Linked DNA regions of Variovorax terrae. The protein of the gene in region 1 binds, or shares a complex with, the protein of each later gene. Links are inferred from orthologs where the notes say so. Each region holds a gene or a part of one and is shown on either strand. Other genes may lie near its edges. The genes, in order: eno and MMF98_RS13965.

Region 1 (5,821 bases):
GCGGGTCTTCTCGCACATGGCCCACAGGCCGTCGTGCGCGCTGAAGTCGCCGTAGTCGTGGCCCATGCCCTGCAGGTGCTCGCGCAGCAGCGTGAAATGCAAGGCCTCCTCGGCGGCCACGCGCAGCCAGTCGAGATGGAACTCGCGCGGCATGCCGTCGAAGCGCCAGACCGCGTCGAGCGCCAGATTGATGGCGTTGAATTCGATGTGGCAGATCGAATGGATCAGCGCGGCCCGGCCCTCGGGCGTGAAGGGCGAGCGCCTGGGCACCTGCAGGTGGGCGATCAGGGCCGGGCACGGCGGGCGCCCCGGCAGGCCGGCGGGCTCGGCCGGAGGCTGGCCTGCTATCGAAAACATAGCTGCCTGCGACCACAGGGCCTGGACTTCAGCCACTTTGGAGGCCGGATCGGGGGTTTGAAGGGCGGCAAGGGCACGCTGGCGCAGATCCATCCCTACAATTCTAGTTTTTGCGAGGATTCAGGCGATGGCCATTTACGAACTCGACGGCGCAGCGCCGAAACTCGGCGCCGGCGCCTGGGTCGCCGACAGCGCCCAGGTGATCGGCGCGGTGGAACTGGCGGACAACGCCAGCGTCTGGTTCGGCGCGGTGATCCGCGGCGACACCGAGACCCTCAGGATCGGGCGCAACAGCAACATCCAGGACCTGAGCGTGCTGCATGCCGACATCGGCTACCCGCTCACGATCGGCGACAACGTGACGGTGGGCCACCAGGTCATGCTGCACGGCTGCACCGTCGGCGACAACACGCTGATCGGCATCCAGGCCGTGGTGCTCAACGGCGCGAAGATCGGGCGCAACTGCATCGTGGGCGCCGGCAGCGTGGTGACCGAGGGCAAGGAGTTCCCCGACAACTCGCTGATCATCGGCGCGCCGGCCAAGGTGGTGCGCACGCTGGACGAGGCCGCGGCCGCCAGGCTGCGCCAGAGCGCCGAGCACTACGTTGAGAACGCCCACCGCTTCGCCCGCGGCCTGAAGAAGATCGCCTGATGTCGGAGCTGCACAAATTCCTGTTCGACGGCCTGCCGGTGCGCGGCATGATCGTGCGCCTGACCGACGCCTGGACCGAGATCCTGCGCCGGCGCGCCGGCAACAGCGCGACCGGGGCCTACCCGGCGCCGGTCAGCGAGCTGCTGGGCGAGATGGCCGCGGCCGGCGTGCTGATGCAGTCCAACATCAAGTTCAACGGCGCGCTGGTGCTGCAGATCTTCGGCGACGGCCCGGTGAAGGTGGCGGTGGCCGAGGTGCAGCACGACCTGAGCCTGCGCGCCACGGCCAAGGTGATGGGCGAGGTGCCCGAAGGCGCGCGCCTGAGCGACATGGTGAATGCCGGCAACCAGGGGCGCTGCGCCATCACGCTCGACCCGAAGGACCGCTTCCCGGGCCAGCAGCCCTACCAGGGCGTGGTGCCGCTGTTCGGCGACCAGCGCCAGAAGCTGGACCGGCTCAGCGACGTGCTGCAGCACTACATGCTGCAAAGCGAGCAGCTCGATACCACGCTGGTGCTGGCCGCCAACGGCGAGGTGGCGGCGGGGCTGATGATCCAGCGCCTGCCGGTGCAGGGCGAGGGCAATCTCGCCGGCAGCCTGGTCAGCCGGGCCAACGAAGACGAGATCGGCCGCAACGAGGACTACAACCGCATCGCCACGCTGGCGGCCAGCCTGACGCGCGAGGAACTGCTGACGCTCGACGTGGACACCGTCCTGCGCCGCCTGTTCTGGGAGGAGAAGCTGCTGCGCTTCGAGCCGCAGCGGCCGCGCTTCGCCTGCACCTGCAGCCGCGAGCGCGTGGGCAACATGATCCGCGGCCTGGGCGCGCAGGAGGCCGAGGAGATCATCGCCGAGCGCGGCGACATCGAGGTGGGCTGCGATTTCTGCGGCCGCCAGTACCGCTTCGACGCGGTGGACGCGGCGCAGATCTTCAAGGCGCCGGGCGACCAGCCGCCTTCGAGCCCAGCAGTCCAGTGAACAGCCGGTGCTCGCAGTCCGGGTCGCTGCATTTTTCGCAGACCCAGGCCCAGGCGCCGGTTTTTGAAGGAAATTGGCCAGATGTCCTCGTCGGGTGGTCATTTGTTGCTATTGAATCGATAGCATTGAGGGCGTTGCGCAGGCGCTCGCCCTCCAGGCCGTACACCACCTGGTAGGCCACGCCGGCACGCGCAAGCGCCGCGCGCAGCAGCGCATCGACCGGCTCGCGCACATGGGCGCCGTCGCGCTGCAGGCCGTCGGCCACCCAGGGCAGATCCAGCCCGGTGACCAGGGTCAGGTGGTAGCGGCGCTGGTGGGCCTCGGCGGCGGCGTACAGCGAGGTGTCGCCAAACAGCAGCTCGCTGTAGATGGCGGTCATCAGCGGCGTGGTGTCGGCGATGACCACGCTGCCGGCGGCGGCTGCCGCCTCCACGCGCCGCTGCTGTTCCTGCGCGATGGCGGCCTGCTCGTCGGCGCGCGGCGTGCGGCCCTCCCGGTCGCACCATTCGCGCAGCAGCTCGGGCACCACGGTGGCCGGCCGGCCCTGGGCGCGCAGATGCGCCGCCAGCTGGAGCGCGAGCTGGGTCTTGCCGGTGCTCTCGGCGCCGAGCAAGGCGATCTGGCAGGGAGCCGATGCCATGGCGGTTCTCAGAGCTGGCGCCGCCAGGCGCGCCAGCCCACCACGCTCAGGACCGCGAACAGCGCGTAGAGGATCACCGTGAGCCACAGGCCCTTGTAGGCGAACAGGCCCACGCCGACCGCGTTCACGGCGATCCACAGCAGCCAGTTCTCGATGAACTTGCGGCCCAGCAGGAACTGGCCGACCACGCTGACGGCGGTGGGAAAGGCGTCCCACCAGGGCACGTCGGTGTCGGTGAAGTGCTTGAGGAACAGCCCGGTGGCGGGCCAGAGCAGGGCGCAGGCGGCGAGGGTGCCGATCCGGCCCGCGCGGCCGAGCCGCATGACGGCGAGCGCGCTGCCGTCGCCGCGCCGCCCGCGCAGCCACTGGAACCAGCCCCAGAACGCCACCACGGCAAAGAAGACCTGCAGCGAGGCATCGCCATACAGCCGGTGGCGCCAGAACAGCGCAAAGTACATCAGCGAGCTGACGATGGCCAGCGGCCAGCCCCAGTGGATCTCGCGGATGTTGCAGCCCACCATGGCCAGCGCCAGCACGAAGGCGGCCACCTCCAGCCAGGTGGTGGGCGAACCCCAGAGGGTGAACGCCTCGGCGAACAGCCACTCAAGCATCAGGCGAAGAAGGCCGGGCCGCTGGTGTTGCCCCCTGCAGGGGGGAGGCGCAGCGAAGCGGAGCCTGGGGGGAGCTCATCGCGCAATCTGCACGTAGATCTCGTTGGGTTTGACCATGCCGAGTTCCATGCGCGCTTTTTCCTCCACCATCTCGAGGCCCTCCTTGAGGTCGCGCACTTCTGCCGCGAGGCGGTCGTTGGCTTGCTGGGCCTGCGCGTTCTGCAGCCGCTGTGCATCCAGCTTCTGCTGCATCTGGGTCACGTTGGGAAGGCTGCCTCGCCCGAACCACAGCTGCGCGTGCACGATCCCGAGCAGCACCAGCAGGATGACCGGAACGAGGCGGTTGCCCATGGCCGCTCAGGTCCTCGCCGGGCCGCTTGCAGCGAGGCCCAGGCCTCCGGGAAGCCGTGCAGCGGCACGGCCGCGGGCGTGGAGGGTGGCCGCCATGCGCTTGCGGGTCAGCGCAGGTTGTAGAACGCCGCGCGGCCGGGGTAGCTGGCGATGTCGCCCAGGTCTTCCTCGATGCGCAGCAGCTGGTTGTACTTGGCCATGCGGTCGGAGCGGCTCAGCGAGCCGGTCTTGATCTGGCCGGCGTTGGTGCCCACGGCGATGTCGGCGATGGTGCTGTCCTCGGTCTCGCCCGAGCGGTGGCTGATGACGGCGGTGTAGCCCGCGCGCTTGGCCATCTCGATGGCGGCGAAGGTTTCGGTCAGCGTGCCGATCTGGTTGATCTTGATCAGGATCGAGTTGGCGATCTTCTTGTCGATGCCTTCCTTCAGGATCTTGGTGTTGGTGACGAACAGGTCGTCGCCCACCAGCTGGACCTTGTCGCCCAGGCGCTCGGTCAGGTGTTTCCAGCCGTCCCAGTCGCCCTCGGCCATGCCGTCCTCGATGCTGATGATGGGGTACTTGTCGACCCAGGTGGCGAGGATGTTGGTCCACTCCTCGGCGCTCAGGGTCAGGCCCTCGGCTTCGAGGTGGTACTTGCCGTCCTTGTAGAACTCGCTGGCCGCGCAGTCCAGGCCCAGGGCGATCTGCTCGCCGGCGGTGTAGCCGGCCTGCTCGATGGCTTCGAGGATCATCTGGATCGCGGCTTCGTGGTTGGCCACGTTCGGCGCGAAGCCGCCTTCGTCGCCCACGGCCACGCTCATGCCCTTGTCGTGGATGATCTTCTTGAGCGCGTGGAACACCTCGGCGCCGTAGCGCACGGCCTCGCGGAAGCTCGGGGCGCCCACGGGGATGATCATCAGTTCCTGCAGGTCGAGGTTGTTGTTGGCGTGGGCGCCGCCGTTGACCACGTTCATCATCGGCACCGGCATCTGCATGCTGCCCATGCCGCCGAAGTAGCGGTACAGCGGCAGGCCCGACTCTTCGGCCGCGGCGCGCGCCACGGCCATCGACACGGCCAGCATGGCGTTGGCGCCCAGGCGGCTCTTGTTGTCGGTGCCGTCCAGGTCGATCAGCGTCTTGTCGAGGAAGGCCTGTTCGGAGGCGTCGAGGCCGAGCACGGCTTCGGAGATTTCGGTGTTGATGTGCTCCACGGCCTTGAGCACGCCCTTGCCGAGGTAGCGGGCCTTGTCGCCGTCGCGCAGCTCGATGGCTTCGCGCGAGCCGGTGGATGCGCCCGAGGGCACGGCGGCGCGGCCCATGGTGCCGGATTCCAGCAGCACGTCGCACTCGACGGTGGGGTTGCCTCGGCTGTCGAGAATTTCGCGGCCGACGATGTCAACGATTGCACTCATTTGTAGTTTCCGTCTCTTGAATTGAAAAGGGGTTCAGGCGCCTTCGACCAGCACCATGCGCATCACGGCCGCGCCCTGGCGCGCCTGGCGCGCGGCATCGTACTCGACCGAATCGTTGAAGGCGCGGGCCTGTTCGACCGAAGGGAATTTGAGCAGCACCAGCCGGGTGGGGGCCCAGTCGCCCTCCAGTACCTCGATGCTGCCGCCGCGCACGCAGACCTCGGCGCCATGCGCCTTCATGGCGAGGGTGGACAGCTTCTTGTACTCTTCGTATTGCGCGGGGTTGGTGACGGTGACGTTGGCGATGATGTAGGCACTGCTCATGGGGATGTTCTTCAGGCGGTGAAGTTGTTTTCGAGGAAGCCGTTCTTCTTGGTGATGCGGTCAAGCGCCAGCAGCGTCTCGAGCAGCGCCTTCATGTGCTTCAGGGGCACGGCATTGGGGCCGTCGGACAGCGCCTTGGCCGGGTCGGGGTGCGTTTCCATGAAGACGCCCGCCACGCCGACCGCGAGGGCCGCGCGCGCCAGCACCGGCACCATTTCGCGCTGGCCGCCGGAGCTCTGCCCCAGGCCGCCGGGCAGCTGCACCGAGTGGGTGGCGTCGAACACCACCGGGGCGCCGGTCTCGCGCATGATGGCCAGCGAGCGCATGTCGCTCACCAGGTTGTTGTAGCCAAAGCTCGCGCCGCGTTCGCAGGCCATGAAGCTGTCCTCGGGCAGGCCCTTCTCCCGGGCGGCCGCGCGTGCCTTGTCGATCACGTTCTTCATGTCGTGCGGCGCGAGGAACTGGCCCTTCTTGATGTTGACCGGCCGGCCCGACTGCGCCACGGCGCGGATGAAGTC
Region 2 (6,392 bases), 1.8 Mb from region 1 along the record:
ATGCTCCTTTTTTAGGAGCATCCCGTGTCGGCTCGACGCGGACCTCGGGCTGTCCGGACGTTGAAGACGGGTTTTCGGGCTGATTCGGATCGGTCATGTCAGAACTCGACAGGTTGGAGGTTGTACGCAGTATGCCAGTGCACCACGCCGTCATGCTCGGCCAGCTCGATGCGCACCAGCCCGCCGCGGCAGGGGCCGCCCGCGCAGGCGCCGGTGTCGGGCCGATAGGCCGCGCCGTGGGTCGCGCACAGCAGCCATTGGCCGCTGTCATCGAAAAAACGGTTGGGCTGGTAGTCCAGCTCCATCGCCACGTGGGTGCAGCGGTTCAGGTAGGCATGCGGCCGGCCCTGGAAACGGATGGCGAAGGCCCGGCAGGTCTGCCCGGCATAGACCACATCGAACGGCACGGCGTCGCGGCCTTCGACCAGGTCGGCGGCGTTGCACAGCGCGATGGCGGCCATGGGCGGGTTCAGGCGTGGTCCAGCAGCCACTGGTGCAGCTCGCGCGCCGAATGGGCCACGAAGCGCGGCTGCAGCACCTCGAACGCGTCGGGCTCGTGCGCGCCGTAGCTCACGCCCACGCTGGCGCAGCCGGCGTTCACGGCCATCTGCAGGTCATGCGTGGTGTCGCCGATCATGAGCGTGCGCTCGGGCTCGGTGCCGAATTCGCGCATCAGCTCGTGCAGCATGCGCGGGTCGGGCTTGCCGGCGGTTTCATCGGCCGTGCGCGAGCCGTCGAACATGCCCCGCAGTTCCACGGCCTGCAAGGCTTCGTCGAGCCCCCGCCGGCTCTTGCCGGTGGCCACGGCCAGCCAGTGGTGGCGCGCGCGCAGGTCCGCCAGCAGCGGCAGCACGCCGTCGAACAGGCTGATGTCGTTCTGTCGCGCCAGGTAGTGATGGCGGTAGCGCGCGTTGAGTTCGGGATATTTCTCGGGCGGCACGTCGGGCGCCGCGTAGGCCAGCGCCTGCATCAGGCCCATGCCGATGACGTAGGCCGCGGCATGGTCGCTGGGCACGGTGCCGCCCACGTCGCGCACCGCGGCCTGGATGCAGCGCACGATGATGCGGGTGGAATCGAACAGCGTGCCGTCCCAGTCGAAGGCAATCAGGTCATAGCGGCGTGGACGTGACATGGGCAACGAAGGCTTCAAGCTCGGAAGGCAAAGGCGCCAGCAGTTCGACGCGCTCGCCGCTGGCCGGATGATTGAACTGTAACCGCCACGCATGAAGAAACATGCGCCTGAGCCCCTGTTTCTGCAGCGCCTTGTTGAGTTCGAAATCGCCGTACTTGTCGTCGCCGGCGATGCCGTGGCCGGCCGATGCGAGGTGCACCCGGATCTGGTGCGTGCGGCCGGTCTTGATGGTGACTTCGAGCAGGGAGAAGCCCTCGAGCTTTTGCGCCACCTTCACCAGCGTGACGGAGCGCATGCCGTCGGGATCGTCCTTGGCCACCACCTTGACGCGGCGCTCGCCATCGGCCTGCAGGTATTTGTGCAGGGGCTGGTCGATCACCTTGCGGTTGGCGGGCCAGGCGCCGGCCACCAGCGCGAGATAGGTCTTGCCGGTTTCGCGCTCGCGGAACTGGTCTTGCAGTGCGGTGAGCGCGCTGCGCTTCTTGGCCACCAGCAGGATGCCGCTGGTTTCGCGGTCCAGCCGGTGCACCAGCTCCAGGAACTTCGCGCCCGGCCGGGCTTGCCGCAATTGCTCGATCACGCCGAAGCTCACGCCGCTGCCGCCGTGCACCGCCACGCCGGCCGGCTTGTCGAGGGCGATCAGGTGCTCGTCTTCGAGCAGGATGGGAAATTCGCGCGCCGGCGCCGGCTTGTCCAGCTTGTCGGCGGCCCTGTCGGACACCCGCACCGGCGGCAGGCGCACCAGGTCGCCCGCCGCGACCCGGGTGTCGGCCGCCGCCCGCCCCTTGTTCACGCGCACCTCGCCGCTGCGGATGATGCGGTAAACATGGGTCTTGGGCACGCCCTTGAGGTGGCGGATCAGGAAATTGTCCAGCCGCTGGCCGGCCGATTCCTCATCGACGGCCAGCAATTTGGCCTGGGGCGTTGCAGGCGGCGGATTGCCCCCTATAATGTGTTTCACTAGCGTAACGCCGTAAGTGGTTGATTTGTCTGGAGTTTAGTCCACACACTGCCAACGGCTGCGCTGGGAGGTCGATGCCACCAGGCGCATTGCCGGCAAACTGAAGGCCAACGCCGACAGTGGCTCGCAGTCCGCCGGCTCGAGCCGACGCATTTTGAAACACTGAATACGGAATACCCAAGTTCGCAAGCACGCTGCTCGTGAACGGATCGAAGCGAGAACTCTTGTGTTGATGGCGCTGATTCAAACCTGCCTGCGGTGGCTGCTGCCCCCGCTTTCAGGCATGAAATCGCCCAAAGTCCGCGCCCCCCGGGCGCGGGGCGCTACAAACTCTGTAGCAATCCCACAGTCTCATCCCCTCGCCCCCATCCACGCGCCCACGCCCCGACTGCTGAGCTAGTGCTCTGGCAGTCTCAGGCTCTTTCGGCAATTCCTTTCGTTTCTCAGGCGTCAGTTCAGGCATCGTTGGCTCATCCAGGGCCTGTTTGATGTTTTTGAAAACCAAGGGGAACGCATCATGAAACGGATGCTGATCAACGCCACCCAGGCAGAAGAACGCCGCCTGGCGATTGTGGACGGACAGAAGCTGCTCGACTATGAAATCGAGATCGAGGGACGCGAGCAGCGCAAGGGCAACATCTACAAGGCGGTCGTGACGCGCGTCGAGCCCTCGCTCGAAGCCTGTTTCGTCGACTACGGCGAAGACCGCCACGGCTTCCTGCCGTTCAAGGAAATCTCCAAGCAGTATTTCGCCCAGGGCGTGCCCGTCAGCCAAGCCAAGATCCAGGACGTGATCAAGGAAGGCAACGAGCTGCTGGTGCAGGTCGAGAAGGAAGAGCGCGGCAACAAGGGCGCGGCCCTCACCACCTTCATCTCGCTGGCCGGCCGCTATGTAGTGCTGATGCCCAACAACCCGCGCGGCGGCGGCGTGAGCCGGCGCATCGAGGGCGACGACCGGGCCGAGCTCAAGGAAGCCATGGACCAGTTGGAATATCCCAACGGCATGAGCATCATCGCGCGCACCGCCGGCATCGGCCGCACCGCGCCCGAGCTGCAATGGGACCTGAACTACCTGCTCAAGCTCTGGGGCGCCATCGACGGCGCGGCCAAGGGCGGCAAGGGCGCGTTCCTGATCTACCAGGAGTCGTCGCTGGTGATCCGCGCGATCCGCGACTACTTCAACAACGACATCGGCGACATCCTGATCGACACCGACGACATCTACGACCAGGCCCAGCAGTTCATGGCCCACGTGATGCCCGAGCATGCCGCCCGCGTGAAGCGCTACCGCGACGACGCGCCGCTGTTCAGCCGCTTCCAGATCGAGCACCAGATCGAATCGGCCTACGCCCGCACCGTGCAGCTGCCCAGCGGCGGCGCCATCGTGATCGACCACACCGAGGCGCTGGTCTCGGTGGACGTGAACTCGGCCCGCGCCATCAAGGGCGGCGACATCGAAGAGACCGCCACCCGCACCAACCTCGAAGCCGCCGACGAAGTGGCCCGCCAGATGCGCCTGCGCGACCTGGGCGGCCTGATCGTCATCGACTTCATCGACATGGAAGAGTCGCGCAACCGCCGCGACGTCGAAAACCGCCTGCGCGATGCGCTGCGGCAAGACCGCGCGCGCGTGCAGTTCGGCACCATCAGCAAGTTCGGCCTGATGGAAATGAGCCGCCAGCGCCTGCGCCCCGCCCTCAGCGAAGGCGCCTCCATCCCCTGCCCGCGCTGCGGCGGCTCCGGCCACATCCGCGACACCGAAAGCTCGGCGCTGCAGATCCTGCGCATCATCCAGGAAGAGTCCATGAAGGACAACACCGCCTCCGTGCTGTGCCAGGTGCCGGTGGAAGTGGCCTCCTTCCTGCTCAACGAAAAGCGCACCGAGATCGCCAAGATCGAACTCAAGCAGCGCATCAACGTGCTGATGGTGCCCAACAAGACGCTGGAAACGCCGAACTACCGGCTCGAGCGCCTCAAGCACGACGACCCGCGCCTGGACAACATCGAGGCCAGCTACAAGATGGCCGACGAGATCGAGGACCCGACCTCCGTCACGCGCCGCTCGCAGGAGCCCACCAACAAGCAGACCCCCGTGATCAAGGGTGTGCTGCCCGACGCGCCCGCGCCGGTGGCCGTGCCCAAGCCCGAACCGGTCAAGCCGCAGCAGGCAGCCGCTCCGGCCCCCGTGGCCGCCCCCGCGGAAACCGGCTTCTTCGGCTGGATCAAGAACCTGTTCGGCGCCAAGCCCGCACCGGCCCCCGCGCCCGCACCGGCCGCGCAAGGCGCCAAGAAGGAAGAAAAACGCGAAGGCCGCGGCGGCCGTGACGGCGAGCGCCGCGATGGACGCCGGGGCGAAGGCCGCGGCGGTGAGCGCCGGCGCGACGGCGAGCGCCGCGATGGACGCCGGGGTGAGGGCCGAGCCGAGGGCGCAGAAGGCCAGCCGGCACGCAGCGGCGAAGGCCGTGGCAACCGTGACGGCGAGCGCCGTGGCGAGCGCCAGGACCGCGAAGGCCGGGGCGACCGCCAGGGCCCGCGCGAACGGCGCGACGCCGACAACCGCACGGCCGCTACAGAAACCGTAGCAAACAATGTCCAGGCGACGGGGACCTCCGCCGTATCTGACACCCAATCCGGCGAGCAGCGGCAAGACCGGCCGCCGCGCAGCGGCGAACGCCGCGAGCGCGGTGAAGGCCGCCGTGAACGGGGTGAGCGTGGCGAACGCCGCGGCGAGCGCGGTCCGCGCAGTGGTGATGCCGCCGGCAACAGCCCGGAGGCCCTGGCCGCCGGTGCCGCCGTCGCAGCCACCACCGCCATTGCCGCTGCAGCAGCCTCTGCCGCCACCCAGGACAGCACTGCCCCGCAAGGCACGCCGTCCGACAGCGGCAACGACACGCCGCGCGCCGACGGCCAGCGGGAACGCCCCGAAGGCGACGAGCGCCGTGAACGCCGTTCGCGCGACCGCTATGGACGCGACCGCCGCGAGCGCAGCGAACAGCCGCGCACCGAAGAAGGCAGCACCACGGATGAGGGTGCCGAGCGCGCAGCGGCCGAGCCCGTGCGCAGCAGCTACTTCGATGCCGTACGCCCCGTGGCACAGGAAGCGCCGGCCCAGGCCGCGCTCCCGCTCGACGCAGAGGCGCCTGCTGCTGCCCGCAGCGTCGAAGCGCCGGCACCGGTAGCCGCCCCTGTCGCACAGGCCGCGCCGGCCCCCGTGCAGGCACCGGCGCCCGCCGTTCCTGCCGGCCTGCCCAAAGTCCAGTCCTTCCAGCTCCCCGTGGCCGACCTGGCCCAGGTGGCCGAGGGTTCGGGCCTAGTCTGGGTCAATTCCGACGCCGACAAGATCGCCTCTGCACAAGCAGCCATCGCCGCCGAGCCCAAGCCCGTGCGAGTGCCACGCGAGCGTCCCGCCCCGGTGGTGCTGGATGAGGGGCCGCTGATCCTGGTGGAAACGCGGCGCGACCTGCGCAACATGACGCTGCCCTTCGAGGCAGCGCCGCCTTCCAGCACCTGAGCCTTCGCCCCCTCCCCCGCCGGGGACGGAGCACCCAGCGGCTCTGCCCTCGGCGAATGCGCGCAAGCGCAACCCAGGGCCCAACGCCTACCGAGCCATAGCGGTCACCCAACGACCCACAGGCCGCGAGCGTGCGCGCCCTCCGCACTAGTCACTTTGGACTATTCACAAGCGTGAAGAACTTGACGAAACTCGGTTGCGCATTTGCTCACACCACGGAGCGCCGGAGCCTAGGCGCACAGATCTACCCGAAGGCCTCCGGATTGGCAAGAATTCAACCCTTCTCGTCCCGGCCCACGTTGCATTCCTGTCGAGAAACTGACCCGCGGCAGAACATCAGCTTGTAAAGCTGGCAGAAAGCACCCAAGACGTGAATTTCTCACGGAGTTTTCAGAGATCTGAAGATATCTTTCGCCTACTATGCAAGCATTGCGATCGGTAATAAATTGTCACACCCGTGTTGTACGATTGTTACAATTTGTTTTTTAGTGCGCCAACCATGTATCTGTCCACCGCCCCATCTTTTTCCCGTCAGTTGCAGATCAGGAAACAGCATGTGCGAGCGCTGCAGGCCCATGGTCGCCTGAACGCCCCAAGTGGAATGCCGACATGAGCCCCCGACAACCTGATGATTCTCGCTGCGCAGCAGCGCATGACTGCGAGAACATGCAGTTGCGAGTACGGCCAGGACTTCATCACACTGTGGGCATGACTGATTTCGAGTCCACACTCAACAGGTCGTGCCCGGATCGGTGCCAACAACAAGTGGGCCGTTCCATCACCCTCAG

Evidence for each region.
Region 2: the proteins of eno (region 1) and MMF98_RS13965 are in contact, whole or in part, in a solved structure (PDB 2FYM), measured with the Escherichia coli proteins. The link is inferred for Variovorax terrae from one-to-one orthologs.

Annotation. Positions count from the first base shown.
Region 1 is NZ_JALGBI010000001.1:1,136,235-1,142,055, forward strand. The notes cover bases 2,838-5,821. They hold eno (phosphopyruvate hydratase), read right to left. Parts: upstream 4,980-5,821; coding sequence 3,696-4,979; downstream 2,838-3,695. Other genes in these bases: pnuC (nicotinamide riboside transporter PnuC), read right to left, coding at 2,838-3,237; MMF98_RS05340 (septum formation initiator family protein), read right to left, coding at 3,313-3,588; MMF98_RS05350 (DUF1330 domain-containing protein), read right to left, coding at 5,013-5,303; kdsA (3-deoxy-8-phosphooctulonate synthase), read right to left, coding at 5,315-5,821. In the rest of the region: MMF98_RS05315 (ferritin-like domain-containing protein), read right to left, coding at 1-450; MMF98_RS05320 (gamma carbonic anhydrase family protein), read left to right, coding at 485-1,009; Hsp33 family molecular chaperone HslO, read left to right, coding at 1,009-1,986; MMF98_RS05330 (AAA family ATPase), read right to left, coding at 1,940-2,626; more of pnuC, read right to left, coding at 2,635-2,837. UniProt on the Escherichia coli protein: Catalyzes the reversible conversion of 2-phosphoglycerate (2-PG) into phosphoenolpyruvate (PEP). It is essential for the degradation of carbohydrates via glycolysis.
Region 2 is NZ_JALGBI010000001.1:2,948,566-2,954,957, forward strand. The notes cover bases 2,250-5,804. They hold MMF98_RS13965 (Rne/Rng family ribonuclease), read left to right. Parts: upstream 2,250-2,610; coding sequence 2,611-5,604; downstream 5,605-5,804. In the rest of the region: MMF98_RS13945 (S49 family peptidase), read right to left, coding at 1-97; MMF98_RS13950 (Rieske (2Fe-2S) protein), read right to left, coding at 99-461; MMF98_RS13955 (HAD family hydrolase), read right to left, coding at 470-1,132; MMF98_RS13960 (RluA family pseudouridine synthase), read right to left, coding at 1,110-2,093. UniProt on the Escherichia coli protein: Endoribonuclease that plays a central role in RNA processing and decay. Required for the maturation of 5S and 16S rRNAs and the majority of tRNAs. Also involved in the degradation of most mRNAs.